3 regions of the Ectothiorhodospira sp. BSL-9 genome follow, and region 1 is predicted to be linked to each of the others. Evidence: riboswitches for the same ligand, from Rfam matches in the RefSeq annotation. Region 1 holds a riboswitch; each other region holds the start of a gene.
The links. A riboswitch is a leader RNA that binds a small molecule or an ion and turns the genes downstream of it on or off. The one in region 1 is predicted to bind cobalamin.

Region 1 (5,717 bases):
TCTCCACCAGCAGTGCCGCTGATTTCATCCCCAGGGTCCAGCTGGTGGCGGTGGGCACGGCGCGGGCATCCACCGAGAAGAAGTTGCGCCCGGTGGGCAACACATCCGGACGGCCCCGGGAAGGGGCCCCACTGGGCCCGGGCGGTACAAAGCGCCCTTCCAGCCCATCGCACAGGGCACCCAGTTCCCGGTGACCGCAGGCGCGCAGATCCGGTTGCAGGCGCGTGTGGATGCGCTCCAGCACCTGGCGGGTCTGGGGCCAGGCGGCCTGCGCATCCGGCAGGCCGTTTTCCAGGATGGACTGGGCCAGGGTTTCCAGCCGTTCGCGGGTGTCACCATGATGGCGCCAGGGTTCGTCGGTGACGGCGGTTTGCAGCACGTGGGGTCGGGGGCCTGTCCAGGGATCAGCCCAGGTGGCATCCAGGGGATCGAAGCCCTCCCCCAGGTCCAGGTCACGGGCCAGGGCCCGGATCAGGCTGTCGTTGCCGTCACGCCCGTGGCCCATGGGGTAGCGAGCCAGGGCCAGCAGGGTGTCGCGCTCCTGGCGGCCCTCGGGAGATTCTCCGAAGATGTGCAGACCATCGCGGATCTGGCTCTCCTTGAGCTCACACAGGTAGGCATCGGTGCGGTTGAGCAGGCACTGCTCTTCCTCTTCGCTGGCCGGTGCATCCAGGCCCAGGTCCCGATGCAGATCCTGGGCGACGATGGTGTCCAGAATGCCTTTCCTGAGCACCGCGGCGCGACGGCGATCCAGCATCAGCGCCTCGTAGTATTCGTCCACCTGGCGCTCCAGATCGCGGGTCGGCCCGTAGTTCTCGGCCCGCGTGAGCGGCGGCATCAGGTGATCGATGATCACGGCCTGGGCGCGGCGCTTGGCCTGGGTGCCCTCCCCCGGGTCGTTGACGATGAAGGGGTAGAGATGGGGCATGGCGCCAAAAATCAGATCCGGCCAGCAGTGTTCGCTCAAGGCCACGCTCTTGCCCGGCAGCCACTCCAGATTACCGTGCTTGCCCACATGGATGATGGCATCACAGCCAAACTGCAGCCGCAGCCAGGCGTAGAAGGCCAGGTAGTAATGTGGGGGGACCAGGTCTGGATCGTGATAGTTGGCCATCATGTCCAGGTGATAACCGCGGGCCGGCTGAATACCCACGAACACCCGGCCACAGCGGATGCCGGCAATCATGAATCGCTGCTGTCGCACCATGGGGTCCTGTTCCGGCCTGCCCCAGCGTGCCAGCACCGCCTCGCGGCTGGACTCGGGCAACCCATCGAAATAACGCTGGTAGTCGGCCATGGACAGGCTTTGCCAGGCGGGACGCTGGGCCAGCTGCTGCGGATCGTTGGTCACGCCTTCGCACAGGCGGCTCATCAGGGCATCGCCGTCATCGGGGATACCCTCCACGCCATAGCCCTCGCCCTGCAGGCGCCGCAGGATACCGATCACCGACGCGGGGGTGTCCAGCCCCACGCCATTACCCAGGCGGCCCTCACGGGTGGGGTAGTTGGCCAGGATCAGGGCCAGGCGCTTGTCCCCATTGGCGGTGCTGCGCAGCCGGCACCAGCGCTCGGCCAGGGTGGCCACAAACTCGATCCGCTCGGCATGGGGCTGATAGTGCACCACATCGGTCTGGGTGTGCGGGCAGCGTCGTTCCAGCCCCTTGAAGCTCACCGCCCGGGAAATCACATGGCCATCCATCTCCGGCAGGGCCACCTGCATGGCGATGTCCCGGGGTTGCAACCCATGCACATCCTGCCGCCAGTTGTCTTCGTTGCCTCCAGAGAGGATCACCTGCAGCACGGGCCGGTCGTCCGCCAGGGCCTGTTCGCCGTCCGCGCCCTGGGCCCGGGAGAAGGCGGTGGCATTCATGATCAGCGCCACGCCCTGCTCCCGGCACAGGCGACGCACCATCTCCAGGCAGGGCGGGTCCTTCAGGGAGACCAGGGCCATGGGCAGGGGGTTGAGGCCCCGGCTCAGCAGGGCCTGACACAGGGCATCGAACACGGCAGTGTTGCCCGCCTGCAGGTGCGAGCGATAAAACAGGATGGCCACCACCGGCGCCCCCGCATGCCAGCGCGCCTGCCAGGCCGATACCGTGCCCACATCCTGTTCAGGGTGATAGACGCCAATAGGGGGCAGCGGTCGGGGCGGCGGCGGCTCCAGCGGCAGGTCAAAGAAGGTGGCGCCCAGAAAGTCGTAAAAGGCACGAATGTTGGCAGGCCCGCCCTCGCGCAGATAGCGCCAGAGTGTGCGGCAGACGCCTGGCTCCACCGTGCTCTTCATGAGCAGATTGCCATCCTCGGTGTTATCCCCGGAAAACATCACCAGCGGGATGCCCTTGCGTCGGCACAGGGCCCACACCTGCTCCGTGCCATAGGGCCAGTAGGATTCGCCGCCCAGGTGATCAATGATGATCAGGCGAGCCTTTTGCAGCACTTCGTCCAGGTACAGGTCCACCGAAGCGGGTTGCCCCAGATGCAGCAGGTTGGCCAGGCGGACCGAAGGATAGGCGCCCCCTGCTCCTTTGTCGGGCTCGCGGGCCTGCGGGCATTGGGCCGCCAGCAGGGCCAGGGTGGTGTCCGCGGCACTGAGGATGACAATATCGGCAGGCGTCTGATCCAGACGCGTGATCACCGACTCGTCATCGACGAACCCGCCGGGTTGTGCCGCCAGCAGATGCATCAGGCAGTCGCTGTCAGGGCGGCCGGTTGCAGGGCCTGCTCCAGGGCATCGGCCGAGAGATCCTGACCGATCAGCACCAGGCGGGTACTGCGGTCCTCCTGAGCCCCCCAGGGGCGGTCGAAATAGCTGTCAAATCGACTCCCCACCCCGTGCACCACAAGGCGCATGCGCTTCTCCGGCAAGGCCGCGAAACCCTTCACGCGGAAGATGCGATGATCCCGCACCAGTTGCTGCAATTGTTCCATTAGCCTGTCTCGATCCACCTGCGGCAGCCTCACCACCACAGAGTCGAACGGGTCGTGGTCATGATCGTGGTGATGATCCCCGTCCCCATGGGCGTGGTCGTGATGCCCGGCACGCAGGTGGATATGCGCTTCCGATGCACTGCCCAGGCCCATCATCAGCGCCGGATCCACCCGGCCATGGTCGCTGGAGACGATCTTTACCTGGGGTGGGATCTCACTGCGAACCAGTTCCACCACCCGTTCCACCGCCGCTACGTCCACCCGATCGGTCTTGCTCAGCACGACGATATCGGCCGCCGACAACTGATCTTCAAAGAGCTCATGAAGGGTGGAGGCATGATCCAGATTCGGGTCCGAGCGGCGTTGCCGATCCACTGCCTCGGGGTTGGCGGCGAACTGTCCCTGGGCGGTGGCGGGCACGTCCACCACGGTAACCACGGCATCCACGGTGCAACCGGTCTTGATCTCCGGCCAGTTGAAGGCCTGCACCAGGGGTTTGGGCAGCGCCAGCCCGGAGGTCTCGATGAGGATGTGATCGATCTCGTCCCGCCGTTCCATCAGGGCCTTCATCACCGGATAGAAGGCCTCCTGCACGGTACAGCACAGGCACCCGTTGGCCAGTTCATAAAGGGTACCGGCGTCCTCTCCCGACTCATCACAGCCGATGCCGCAACCCTTGAGGATCTCGCCATCCATGCCCAGCTCACCAAACTCGTTGACGATCACGGCAATGCGCCGCCCCTGGGCATTCTCCAGGAGATGGCGTAACAGGGTGGTCTTGCCACTGCCCAGAAAGCCGGTGACGATGGTGGCAGGGATTCTTGATCTGGATGTCATGAAAATGCTCGCTCGCGCGCCGCCCGCGCATCGATGGGATGGATGCGCCACAAGGGCGGTACGTGCCACGGAGGAGAGGTCAGGCGCGGTGCGGCTCCACCCGGCACGCCGCACCCCGCGGCACCTGGTCTTCAACAGGCCGGTCTCCGGGCTTGTGGTGGGCCTTCAACATGGGGGGCTGCCTTCCCATGAGATCCGCCCTGGGGACGGGGTCTCACAGTGGCCTGGGTTCTCCACGTTCACCACTTACCGTTGCGGGGGCAGCGCCGGAGTGATCGCCTGAGCGATGTCACCGGCTTCCCGTTTCAACCCGATGGATGGGCCGTCGAGGCCCGCGGGTCACCTGCGGAAGTTTTAAGATAACCGCACAAATGTAGCAGGCATCCGCCGTGGGCTCAAATTGAGGGGGAACACGTGATCACAGATCATCCAGTCGTTCGAGTAGATGGCGGGCGTGTTTCAGGGTGGCCTTGCGCTCGGCTTCATCCATGCGTTGCCAGGCGCGATAAGGCATGGTCATGCGCGGGTTGCCGGCAAAATCCGCCTCATGGCGGAGCATGAAATCCCAGTAGAGCGAATTGAACGGGCAGGCATCGGCGCCGTGGCGGCGGGTGGCGGCATACCGGCACCCCTTGCAGTAGTCGGACTGGCGCTTGATATAGCTGGCCGAAGCGGCGTAGGGCTTGCTCGCCACCAGCCCACCGTCGGCATACTGGCTCATGCCACGGGTATTGGGCATCTCCACCCATTCGAAGGCATCGATGTAGATCCCCAGGTACCAGGCGTCCACCGTGTCCGGGTCACATCCTGCCAGCAGGGCAAAATTGCCGGTGATCATCAGGCGCTGGATGTGGTGCGCATACGCCAGTTGCAGTGACTGGCCGATGGCATGGCGCAGGCAGGCCATCTGGGTCTCGCCGGTCCAGTACCAGCGGGGCAAGGGCCGGTGGGCATCCAGGGCGTTGGTCTGCGCGTAGTGTGGCATGCGCCCCCAGTACACGCCGCGGACGTATTCGCGCCAACCCAGTATCTGGCGCACGAATCCCTCGCAGGCAGCGATGTCCACCTCACCCGCCTCGAAGGCCTGAATCGCCGCATCAATCACCTCCCGCGGATGCAGCATCTTGATATTCAGCGCAAAGGACAGCCCCGAATGGAACAGCAGTGGCTCCTGAGTGCTCATCGCGTCCTGAAAGCGGCCAAAATGCGGCAGGACCTGGTTGACGAACACCGCCAGTCCCTCGCGGGCTTGCGCCCGGGACAGCGGCCAGGGCAGCGCATGCGCGTTGGGCTCCCCGAAGGTGCGTACCCCGGCAGCGGCGATCTCTTCCCATAGCGCTGAGACATCCGTGGGCACCCACGGCCAGGCCGGAGCCGGCGGCTCTCCAGGCCAGCGGGCCCGGTTATCCGCATCGTAGTTCCAGCGCCCGCCCACCGGCTTGTGGTTGTCGTCGAGCAGCAGGCCATGGCGACGACGCATGTCGCGATAGAAATACTCCAGGCGCGGAACCCGCTCGCTGAAAGCCTGAGCCAGGTCATCCCGGTCCCGCAGAAAATGTGCCGAATCCACCACAGTGGCTGGCAGGTCGAGCCGGGCTGAGGCCTCATCAAGCAGCCGTTCCACGCGCCATTCATCCGCCTCCATGCGCTCGAACCGGGTCGCCTTGTAACGCGCGGCCAACTGCACAAGATTGGCGGCAAAATCCTGCTGGTTGTCAGGGTCGCCGATACGCAGGTAGTGAACACGGTGACCGGCAGCCCGCAGCGCCTCGGCAAAGCCCCGCATCGCCGCAAAGATGGCCAGCACCTTTTGGGCGTGGTGGACCACGTAATCGGTCTCGCTGCGAATTTCCATCATCACCACAACACAACCGGGATCTGGCTGGCGAAACCAGGGGTGTGAGGCGTTCAGTTGATCACCCAGCACCAGGCGCAACGTGGTCATGTGGGCC
Region 2 (5,717 bases), 1.0 Mb from region 1:
GCTGTGGGCGTGGGACAGGTCACCCATTAACCAGTACAGCATTCCAGGGAGTTCCTCCGTGGGGCTGACCGCCAGCATGAAACTGATGAAGGCTCCCCAGCCGGCTGCCACCACCACGCCGGTGAGCAGCAGGCGGGTGGGCGTCCAGCTACCGGTGCCATGGGCCAGGCCGAAGACGATCAGGGTGGAGATCATGGCGCCGATAAAGGCCGATCCGGAGACCACCACGGTGCCCAGGCCCGCCAGCATGGCCAGCAGGGCGCCCACCGCCGCCCCGCCCGACAGGCCCAGTACGTAGGGGTCGGCCAGTGGGTTGCGCAACAGCACCTGCATCAAGGCGCCGGCCACTGCCAGCAGTCCACCCGTGGCAAAGGCGGCCAGGGTACGGGGCAGGCGCAACTCCAGGATCAGGGTGCGATGCAGGGGCTCGCCGCCGCCGGTGAGTACCGCCAGGGTCTCGGCAGGGGTGAGCGGCACGCTGCCCACGGCCACGGCCGTCATCACGGCGGCCAGCGAGCCACCCAGCAGGATGGCCAGGATGAACGCCAGGCGCGTCACTCATCGCCCTCCGGGCGACGTTCGCGGGCGGTTTCCAGAAAATCGCAGATCATCCGGGTGCCTTCCAGGATGCGCGGCGTGGGGCGCTGGATCAGGGACGGGGGGATGAAAAAGAGATTATCCCGCTGCACGGCGGTCATGTCGGACCAGCGGCGCCAGTCTTCCACCCATTGTGGGTTGTCCTCGCCCATGCCGCCGCCGATGATGGTTTCGGGATTGGCGGCGAGGACGACCTCGCGATCCAGGCGCGGCACCTGGGTATCCAGGTGGCCGAAGATGTTCTCGCCGCCGCAGAGGCGGATGGCCTGGGAAATGAGGTGTTCATCGTTGAGGCTCATCAGGGGGCGATCCCATACCTGGTAGAAGACGCTCACAGGGGGCTGCTCGCCGTATCGCTCTTCAAGTTCGGCCAGGGTGTGGCGTACGTGGGTTCCCGCTTCTTGACCGCCACTGGCGTGACCCGTGAGGTGTCCCAGGCGTTCCAGGCCGGAGGCCAGTTGTTCGAAGGTTTGCGGGTTGCTGAAGTAGAGGGGATAGCCCAGGGCTTCCAGGCGTTCCAGTTGTGCCCGCACGTTGCCGCTCTCCCAGGCCACCACCAGGTCCGGTTGCAGGGCGAGGATGGATTCCAGGTCCAGTTGCTTGTAGCTGCCCACCCGGGGGATGTCTTCGGCGGCTTCGGGGTAATCGCTGTAGTTGACGGCCCCAACGATCTGGTCGCCGGCGCCCAGGGCAAACAGGTTTTCGGTGATGTGCGGGGCCAGGCTGATGATGCGTTTGGCAGGCGCCTCAAGGCGCACCTCACGGCCCTTGTCGTCGGTGACCGTCACGGGCTCTGCGCCAGCGTTCGTGGTTACTGAGGCGGTGACAAGGAGGACGCAAACGGCGGCGATATGTGCCCATTTGTCGTGAAATGGCGGGGTATGGCTTATGCGGTGAGGGTGTCTCATGGTGTTGGGGTCGGGCGCTTGAAAGGAGGGCATCATAACAGCGATGCGGGTGCTGGCCACCTGCATGATCCTCCGGGCCCATCGGTATCCAACCCTGCCAGCACCCACTTCCCGTGGGAGCGGCCCTTGGCCGCGAATGGGCGCGCCTCAGGCGCATGGATGTCCATCTGCCCTGACAGTAATCCCTGCGGCTCACATTGGAATATCCACAATCGTTTGCGTATGATACCGCCTCGCTTCAGGTGCCAGACGATTGACATCCGTCTGGTGAAACGGGAAGCCGGTATGTCTGCCAGATTCTGCAGACCAGTCCGGCGCTGCCCCCGCAACGGTAGGCGAGACGAGGGTTTCTGCATGTCACCGCAGCAACCCCGGCAAGGCGTGAAGCCACTGCGCGCAAGCGTGGGAAGGTGCCTTGACCCGGTCAAAGATGACCCGTCCGCGAGCCCGGAGACCGGCCTGATGCGTTTACGCGGCATTGCGGAGGGCTTTGCGCGGCTCGTCTTCTCGGGTCTCATTCCGGTGGATCTGGCTTTCCGGTGCGCCACGCACCGATGGGCCTGATCGATCCGCTGCTCTCCTCGTGCCGCATCCTGGCCCATGACAGGTGCGCGGGCGGCGCACCGGAGAGTACACACACATGCAAACCCGATCCTTCCTGCCGGCAGCCGTTCTGCTGGCCATCCCTTCCCTTGTCAGCGCCCAGGAACAGGTGGCCCAACTGGACCCCATCCTGGTCACCCCCACCCGCACAGCCCAAACCACCGACCAGACCCTGGCCTCCGTCACCGTGATCGACCGCGAGGAGATCGAGCGGCTGCAGCCGAAGGAGTTTGCCGATCTGCTGAAAGGAAGGGCTGGTATCGGATTGAGCCAGAATGGACCTTTTGGAAAAAACACTAGTCTGTTTATGCGTGGCACTGAATCTGATCACACTCTGTTGCTTGTAGACGGAGTCCGGCTGGGTTCGGCAACCACTGGACAGGCTGCTTGGCAATTTCTCTCCCCTTCAGAAATTGAACGCATTGAGATTGTGAGGGGCCCCCGAACCAGTTTGTATGGAGCTGATGCGATTGGTGGTGTTATCCAGATCTTCACGCGTGATGGCCAAGGTCCGGCACGGGTGCGAGCGCGGTTAGGTGTAGGATCTTTTGGTAGCGCGGAACTGGGATTTGGCGTCGGTGGCTCAAATGAAACCACTCGTTACGATCTTTCCGCTGGTTACTTTCAGACCGACGGGATCAATGTGCGGGACGATATCGGTAATAGCGATCGAGATGGTTATGATAATTTTACAATTTCAGGGAGTGTGATACATCAATTAACCGATGATACCGAGGTCTTTGCGAGACTCTTACATTCCCAAGGCGAAACAGATTATGATCGGGGCTCTCCTGCTAGAGACTGGTCTGAATTCGCTCAGTATGTTTCTCAGGTGGGGATGCGTAGCCAAGTAAATGAAGCTTGGTTTACCCAGTTTAGTGTGGGCTATAGCCGAGATGATGGAAAGAACTATGAAGATGGGCTTTTTTCATCCCGCTTCGATACTGAGCGCTATCAATTGGGCTGGCAGAATGATCTGGCGCTCGGTACATCCTTGCTGACCCTGGGGATTGATTTCCTTCAAGATCGGGTTACTGGAACCGGAGATTTCGACAGAAGCAGCCGAGATAATTGGGGTGGATATATACAAATGCAAACGGATCTGGGTAGGCATTCTGTGTCCGGAAGTTTGCGTCTTGACGATAACGAAGCGTTCGATTCTGAGACTACGGGACAGATCGCTTGGGGTTATCAGTTCACTGAGGAGGTGCGCTCTTGGGTCAGCTTTGGGACCGCCTTCAAGGCTCCAACATTCAACGAGTTGTATTTTCCGTTTACGGTATATCAAGGTGGTTTCAGTTATTCCGGCAATTCAGAGCTTGAGCCAGAGAAGTCAGAAACCTACGAAGTTGGTCTTCGGTATGATGCGGGGCCACGCTTCTTGTCCGCGACCTTGTTTGAGAGTCAAATCGATAATTTGATTATCAACACGGGTTTTGACCCCATGCGTCCAGAGAATGTCCGAGAAGCCCGGATTCGGGGCTTGGAGTTGGAGGGTGGTTTGCGTCAAGGAGGCTGGATGGCGAGTGCCGCCTACACTCATTTGCAGCCCGAGGATCGGGACAGCGGCACCCAGTTACAACGCCGTTCTCGTAATACGCTCCGTTTAGATGTTGATCGTGAATTATCAGTCTTTACTGTAGGCGGTACGCTGTTGGTTGAAGGTGGCCGCTACGATCAGCAAGGTGAGCAGAATCGCGTAGGTGGTTATGAGGTACTGGGTCTCCGGGCATCTTATGCCATGACTGAAGAATGGACCTTGCGTGCAAAGGTGGATAATGTCTTTGACCGGGAGTACGAAGTAGTTCGCGACTACAACCAACCCGGCCGCGCCTTCTTCGTCACGTTAAACTACCAGCAACAGTGACCTCCGCCGCCCCTCATCCCCGGCCCTTCTCCCCCGAGGGGAGAAGGGAGTTGGTGGAGTTTCCCCTCAAGGGGTTGGGGTGAGGGTGACGATGTGAATCCACGAGGCCGACCATGACCACTCACCATTGCCCAGCCCTGCTCATCACCGCCACCGCCTCCGGTCAGGGCAAGACCACGGTGACGGCGGCGCTGGCGCGCTACCATCGCAACCAGGGGCGGCGGGTGCGGGTGTTCAAGGCGGGGCCGGACTTTCTCGACCCGATGATCCATCAGCAGGCCAGCGGGCACCCCGTGCACACCCTGGACATGTGGATGACCGGGGAGGAGGATGCCCGGCAACGTCTGTATGAGGCGGCGGGCGAGTCGGATCTGATCCTGGTGGAGGGGGTGATGGGCCTGTTCGATGGGCGACCTTCCAGCGCCGACATCGCCGCCCGGTTCGGCATTCCGGTGATGCCGGCCATCAATGGGGCTGCCATGGCCCAGACCTTCGGCGCCCTGGCCCATGGTCTGTCCACCTTTCGCGCCGATGTGCCCTTTGCCGGCGTGCTGGCCAATCGCGTCAGCGGGGAGCGGCATTACGGCATGCTCATGGAGCGACTTCCCTCGAATCTCACCGCCTTTGGCTATCTGCCCAAGTCCGCCGATGCGGCCCTGCCCAGTCGGCATCTGGGCCTGGTGCAGGCCGAGGAGATCGCCGACCTGGATCAGCGACTGGAAGCCGCGGCAGCGCAGCTGGTGTGGAAGCCGGATGGCCTGCCGCCGCCGGTGGCCTTTGAGCCTGGTTCGGCCACCCCGCCGCCCCGGTCTCTGGAGGGACGACGCATTGCCATCGCCCGGGATCAGGCCTTTGCCTTCATCTACCCCGCCAATCTGGAGTTGCTGGAGCAGATGGGAGCCAGTCTGCAGTTCTTCTCCCCCGTGGCCGGGGAGAGGTTGCCCAAGGCGGATGCGGTGTACCTGCCCGGGGGTTACCCGGAGCTGCACATGGAGGCCCTGGCGGCCAATGTGGGGCTGAAGCAGGATCTGGCCGCCCACGTGCAAGCTGGGCGACCGTTGCTGGCGGAATGTGGTGGCATGCTCTACTTGCTGGATCGGTTGGAGGACAAGGAGGGGCAGGGCGCGGACATGGCCGGCCTGCTGACAGGCACTGCACGAATGCAGGGAAGACTGGCATCCCTGGGGCCCCAGGAGGTGACCTTGCCGGAGGGTGTGCTGCGAGGGCACACCTTCCATCACTCGGCCATGGAATCGCCCTTGACGCCTTTGACGCGGTCGCGATGCCCCAATGGTCGGGCGACGTCAGAGCCGGTATATCGGGTGGGGGGGTGACGGCGACGTATGTGCATGTTTATTTCCCGTCCAATCCGCAGGCGGTGGGGAGGTTGTTGAGAGGATGATGCATTTCAGGCTCCTTGCCGCACCCTGCTCTCGATGGCCGTTAGAGGTTGATGGGATAATGAACCACACATGCTGACATTCACCCTCATCGTCGCAGCCCTGCTGCTGGACCGCTGGCTCGGCGAGCCCCGGCGGTGGCATCCGCTGGTGGGTTTCGGGGCGCTGATCGACGCGGCGGAGCGCTGTTGCTACGCCGATGATTGGCGCCGAGGTGCCTGGCTGGTGGCGGGGCTGTTGATCCCGCTGGTACTGTTCAGCGCCTGGTTGACCGCGCCCGCCTGGGGCTGGGCGGTGGAACTCATCCTGTTGTATCTGGCCATCGGCTGGCGCAGCCTGGGA
Region 3 (5,717 bases), 770 kb from region 1:
CACGGCCACGCGGCGCAGTTGCTCGTCTTCTATCCAGTAGTGCAGGGGTTCCTCCAGATGGCGCACCACCCCCTGGGTGGTGACCAGCTGGCCGTCATGGCTGGCGGGTTGGGAGGCAAGCACCATCAGCGGCACTTCCGAGGCGGTTTCCTCGCCGCCGCAGGCGGACAGCATCAGCCAGGTGGTGGCGGCGGCGATTATTGGCAGGGAACGGGCGAATTTCATCAGAACTCCTTTGCAGGGGGGGATGCCGTGGTAGGGCATCGGGTCAAGCACGAGCGTTTCGCTGCAGCCAACGATCCAGTTGATTGGCAAAGGCCTGTCGGTCGCCCTGGCTGAGGGCCGGAGGACCGCCGGTATCGACGCCGCTTGCCCGCAGGGTGTCCATGAAGTCCCTCATTTGCAGGCGTTGGCGGATGGTGTCCCGGGTGTACAACTCACCCCGCGGGTTGAGTGCCTGGCCCTGTTTGTCCAGCACCTGGGCGGCCAGGGGGATGTCGGCGGTGATGACCAGATCCCCCGGTGAGACCCGTCGCACGATTTCATCATCGGCCACGTCATAGCCAGCACCCACCTGCATCGTCTTGATGAAGGGTGAACGCGGCACCTGGATGAACTGGTTGGCCACCAGTGTGACAGGGATCCGGGTGCGCTGTGCCGCGCGAAACAGGATCTCCTTGATCACCACGGGACAGGCATCCGCGTCCACCCAGATACGGGGGCCGGAATCGTGAGAGGCGGGTTCGGCAGATGTCATCGGCCCAGTATAAACCACCACACACCACGTTTCCGTGCCGCATCCCCATGTGACGGCCCTACCGGGTATTCGCTACATCCATCGGTTCGATCAGTTCTCCCTGCGGATTGACCAGATTCAACGGACGATAAGGTGACTGTTTCGGAGGGAGTTGCGAAGCCTGTTCAATGCGATCCAGCGTGGCCTGATGGACCATGGCGTTGCGGGCAGCACCCAGGCCGGCCCGATGCCGGGCCTCGGCGCCAATGAGGCGCGGGCGGTTATCGTCGATCCAGGGCCAGTAAGCCGTGAGCTTGTATTGCAGGTTCAGGGAGTCGTGGGCCGGTGCAAAGGGATTGGGAGAGAGGCACTCCTCGATCATGCTCTCCTCGATGTGCAACCCCAGGGCCTGGGCCTCGCGCAGCATCCACAGGAAAGGGACATCGGCCAGGGCCTTGTTGTCGTAGCCGCCGCCCACATCCGAATGGACGCCGGGGAACCAGGCCTGTACCACCTGCTGATCCACCCGGCTGCCATCAAAGCGCCGTGCCTGGGGCGGGGTGGACGCATCCCCGTCCGCTAACGTCCACAGGGTGGGCTTGAAAGGGCCGCGCTGCTCATCAATGGCCAGGGCATGAAAGGCATTCTCCACCAGTGGGCCCAGCGTGGTGTCATGAAAGTTGACCCGTCGTCCCCCCTGGGCAAAGGAGGCCAGCGCCGGGATGGGCACACCCAGGGCGCCCACCGTGTCGAAAACACCCAGCATGCGCACGCTCAGGGTTTCCTCCGGATGACGCCGGATGCGCTGGAGTTGGCGATGCTGGCGGCTTTGTGGGCGCCGCTCCGGTGGCACGCGGTAGTAATTCATGGCCAGATCCGTCTCGCCCTGATGCTCCCGGCAGAATAGCCCGGAGGTGCCGATCATCCCGCACAGGGACCGCGCCGTGTAGGCACCCCGGGAAAACCCGAAACAGAAGATCTCGTCGCCAGGTTCGTAGTGCTCCACCAGCCAGTTATAAGCCCGTTGCAGGTTTTCATTGAGCCCGAAGCCAAAGGCCCCGCCGCGAAACCGGGTCCACCGGGACGAGCCGACCCCGGATACGTAGTGCTTCAGTTGGTAAGCATCGTTGGCGGGCTCCTCGGGGATCATCCCGAAGAGTCGGAAGATGTGGGTCTGAGTCTCTTCCTTGGCCCAGGTGCCGTCACAGCAGACCACGAGGCGTTTTCTTGTCATTGGGTTCATCCCCATGCGGTTGGGCCCAAGCGGCCACTACCATGAGCGTAGCAGGGGATTCACGATCGGTAAGGCCCTGCACGGGCCGAATGCCGTCGGCGCCCGCAGGGGCGCCGACGGAGAAGGGCGCAGGGTGCGCGGGAGCCCGGGTCTAAAGCGGCACTTCGGAGCGGCTCGCCCTGGCCTGGCATGCCTGAACGGCCTTGACCAGTTCGTCGTCCTCGGCAGGGGTGTGCCCCCAGCCATCCATATGGATCAACTGCTCCAATGGCAACCGGGGGCGCCAGCCGGCGGCTTCCAGTTCGGGCTTGTCATGAAAGTGGCTGACCCGGCCAATGCACAAATAGGCCACGGGCACGATCTCATCGGGAAGATTCAGTACCTGGCGGATGTCCTCGGGCCGGAAGATGCTCACCCAGCCCACGCCCAACCCTTCGCTGCGTGCCGCCAGCCACAGGTTCTGCACGGCGCAGACCACGCTGTACAGGTCCATCCGGTGGTCGTGGGTGCGACCGATCACCACCGGGCCGGCGCGGTCCCGGTCGCAGGTGATGCACAGATTGATGGGTGCATCCAGGATGCCTTCCAGGCGCAGGCTGCGGTAGGTCTCCTGTTTTTCGCCCTCGAACATCCCTGCCGCCTCTTCGTTGGCACGGGTGAAGGCCTGATGGGCTCGATGCTTGATTTGTGGGTCCTTGACGACCACAAAGCTCCAGGGCTGCATGTAGCCCACCGAGGGTGCGAAGTGGGCTGCGGTGAGGATGCGCGCCAGCATGTCATCGGGCACCGGGTCGGGCAGGAACTGTCCCCGCACGTCCCGCCGGCAGAGCATGTTGCGATAGATGGCCTTGCGTTCGGCCTCGTTGAAGCGATGTTGATCAGGTGTTGAATCACCAGCCTGCATGTTGTTCCCCTTGTTCAAGCAGGTGGGACGGCAGCCCGGCCTTGCTGCCGTGCAAAGAAACTGTCGGGCCGGTCTTCTGACTCGGGTTCGTCCCGCGCAGACGCCTTCCCGCCCATGGCAGTGGCTTGATGTCTGCGCGATCCCCCTCACAGCGCTGGGCGCGTTGCGGACTCGGTGATCATCGATCGATCACCCCACCGCATTCCCGATTCTCCCGTGGATGAACGGGCACCCGACAGCGGGTTGATGAATTCTCCGGCGCAGTATAGCGGATCGTTCGTCCGGTATACTGCCGTGATGGATGCACCCACCTTCACTGCCACCGCTGACCCCTTGCTGAAACTGACGGGTTTGCAATCCGATCATGTGGGGCCGGTCGATCTGGAACTGGCGCCAGGGGAATTGTTGCTCATTGCCGGGCCCTCCGGCGCGGGCAAGTCGCTGCTACTCCGGGCCATTGCTGATCTGGACCCCCATCGTGGCCAGGTGTGGCTGGCCAACCAGCCGCGGGATACCATCCCTCCCGCCTCATGGCGGCGTCAGGTAGGGTATCTGCCGGCAGATCCCGTGTGGTGGGCGGACACCGTGGATGAGCATCTCACGGGGGTGCAGGACGACTGGCTGCAGCAGTTGGGATTTCCCCCGGATGTGCGCCAATGGGAGGTGGAACGCCTCTCCAGCGGCGAGCGTCAGCGCCTGGCGCTGGCAAGGATGCTGGGCAACGGCCCCCGGATGCTTCTCCTGGATGAGGCCACGGCCAATCTGGATCCGGAAAACACCCTGCGCATGGAAGCCCTGGTCATGGGGTATGTGACGGAACGGGGAGCCGGGGCCATCTGGGTCAGCCATGACCACGAGCAGCGCGACCGGCTCGGTGGCCGGTTGCTGATGATGGATCAGGGACGGCTGGCTGAACTGGCACGGCAATCGAGGTCCTGAGCATGGATGTGATCTATCTCTCTCCCTGGGATCTGAGTATTGCCGCTCTGCTGGTCATTGCCCTGGCGGTCCTGACAAGCCGCGTGGGCATGGGGCTTTCCCGAAGCCTGCTGGTGGCGGCCGCGCGCACGGTGATCCAGTTGCTGCTCATTGGCCTGGTGCTCACCACCCTGTTCGAACACGCGGCCCTGTACTGGGTGGCCCTCATGGCGCTGATCATGCTGCTGGTGGCGGGCCGCGAGGTCATGGCTCGCCAGGCGCGGCGTTTTCGGGGCTGGTGGGGATACGGCATTGGCACGCTGGCCATGTTCACCTCGGCCTTCACGGCCACCGTCCTGGCCCTCACGGTCATCATCAGTCCAGCTCCCTGGTGGGAGCCCCAGTACGCCATCCCCCTGCTGGGTATGCTGCTGGGTAACACCATGACGGGTATTGCTCTGGGGCTGGACCGTCTCACCACCACGGCCTGGCAACAGCGGCGCATCATCGAGGGGCGCCTGATCCTGGGGCAGACCTGGTCGGAGTCCATCCAGGATATCCGCCGCGATGCGGCCCGCAGTGGCCTCATGCCCATCATCAACGCCATGGCCGCCGCAGGCATTGTCAGTCTGCCGGGCATGATGACCGGTCAGATCCTCGCCGGCATACCGCCCATGGAGGCGGTGAAATACCAGATCCTGGTCATGTTCCTGATCACCGCCGGCACGGGTTTTGGCACCTTGGGCGCGATCTGGTTGGGGGCTCGGCGCCTGTTCGACGAACGCGAGCGCCTGCGACTGGACCGGCTGGCCTGAGCAGGGCTCATGCTGCGCAGGGGCCTGAATGTTCAAGGGCTTTGCCATGTCGTCGCGCCGCGTTCATTCAGTAACCACGAGAACAGCCAGGCGACAGCAAGCCCCACGATGGCGAAGAGCATGAAGGTGGCCACATGGCCTTGGGTGTCTACCATCCAGCCGGCCAAGGGGGAGCCGGCCACCTGGCCCAGGGACGTGGCGAGCAGCGGCATGACCGGACCGAGGGCGGGCGCCTGATCCATGATCTGGATGCTCCTCACCAGGTAGAAGCCGGTGAGGATCATGTATCCGGCGCCAAACAGGGCCGCAGATGACAGGGCGAGCGCGAAATTCCCGGGATCCAGGGCCAGCAGTCCGATCGCGGCCGCCATCACGGTGAGCCCGCCAGCATGGCTGAGCGCCGGCCCGAAGCGCGAAATGAGATCACCGGCGGTGAATCCCGCGATTCCGCCCAGCCCCACAGCCAGCCACATCCAGGCGGTCTGGCTGGACACCAGCCCGCCAGAAGTGATCACTGCGTCGGGGGCAAATACCCAGTAGACCGCGCTCACGGCTCCCATGGCGAAGGCCATGCCACTCAAGCGACCGATGGCAAGCCACTGCATCCAGTGTATGGGCGGGGAGGTGGGGTGAGTCCGCGAGGGTGAGGCGGGACGCTCATCCCGAGGCAGATAGACCAGGGCCGCCAGGACGCCCATGGCGGCCAGGGCGGCAAAGCCCACATAGGCGCTGCGCCAGGCCTCTGCCCAGATCAGGACGGCCGGCATGGCAAGGGCGATGCCCAGGCTGGTGCCCGCATTGATGGTGGCATTCACCCTGCCGCGAAGGTGGGAGGGCACCACGCGATGAACCGCTTGTGCCATGACCGGTGAGGACAACCCGGTGCTGATCCCGCAGATCAGCACACCCACAGCCAGAAATACCGCTGAAGGCGCCTGGGAAATCGTCAGCAGACCCAGCGTGGCGAGACCGGCAGCGGTGACCGCTCCGCGACGCACCCCAAGGCGGCGCGTGATCCAGGGGGCCACGACGATGGCGAAGGCAAAGCTTAAAAAGGGCAGGGAGCCGATCACGCCTGCCATGGTGGGTGTGATGGTCAGTTCCTGGCGC

Region 2: another riboswitch for cobalamin. It lies ahead of ECTOBSL9_RS00195 (TonB-dependent receptor domain-containing protein); the one in region 1 lies ahead of cobW (cobalamin biosynthesis protein CobW).
Region 3: another riboswitch for cobalamin. It lies ahead of bluB (5,6-dimethylbenzimidazole synthase); the one in region 1 lies ahead of cobW (cobalamin biosynthesis protein CobW).

What each region holds. Positions count from the first base shown of each region.
Region 1 is NZ_CP011994.1:2,540,958-2,546,674, reverse strand. Features, by position in the region: gene cobN (cobaltochelatase subunit CobN) at 1-2,683, opposite strand, end outside; gene cobW (cobalamin biosynthesis protein CobW) at 2,683-3,765, opposite strand; cobalamin riboswitch at 3,885-4,127, opposite strand; gene ECTOBSL9_RS11795 (cryptochrome/photolyase family protein) at 4,184-5,710, opposite strand; gene ECTOBSL9_RS16645 (DUF2256 domain-containing protein) at 5,707-5,717, opposite strand, start outside.
Region 2 is NZ_CP011994.1:35,673-41,389, reverse strand. Features, by position in the region: gene ECTOBSL9_RS00205 (iron ABC transporter permease) at 1-558, opposite strand, end outside; gene ECTOBSL9_RS00200 (cobalamin-binding protein) at 555-1,505, opposite strand; cobalamin riboswitch at 1,729-1,983, shown strand; gene ECTOBSL9_RS00195 (TonB-dependent receptor domain-containing protein) at 2,146-3,975, shown strand; partial or broken gene ECTOBSL9_RS00190 (cobyrinate a,c-diamide synthase) at 4,089-5,377, shown strand; gene cbiB (adenosylcobinamide-phosphate synthase CbiB) at 5,448-5,717, shown strand, end outside.
Region 3 is NZ_CP011994.1:3,309,246-3,314,962, reverse strand. Features, by position in the region: gene ECTOBSL9_RS15140 (hypothetical protein) at 1-225, opposite strand, end outside; gene ECTOBSL9_RS15135 (YaiI/YqxD family protein) at 269-757, opposite strand; gene ECTOBSL9_RS15130 (DUF2235 domain-containing protein) at 816-1,970, opposite strand; gene bluB (5,6-dimethylbenzimidazole synthase) at 2,122-2,874, opposite strand; cobalamin riboswitch at 2,923-3,125, opposite strand; gene ECTOBSL9_RS15120 (ATP-binding cassette domain-containing protein) at 3,172-3,813, shown strand; gene fetB (iron export ABC transporter permease subunit FetB) at 3,816-4,607, shown strand; gene ECTOBSL9_RS15110 (MFS transporter) at 4,640-5,717, opposite strand, start outside.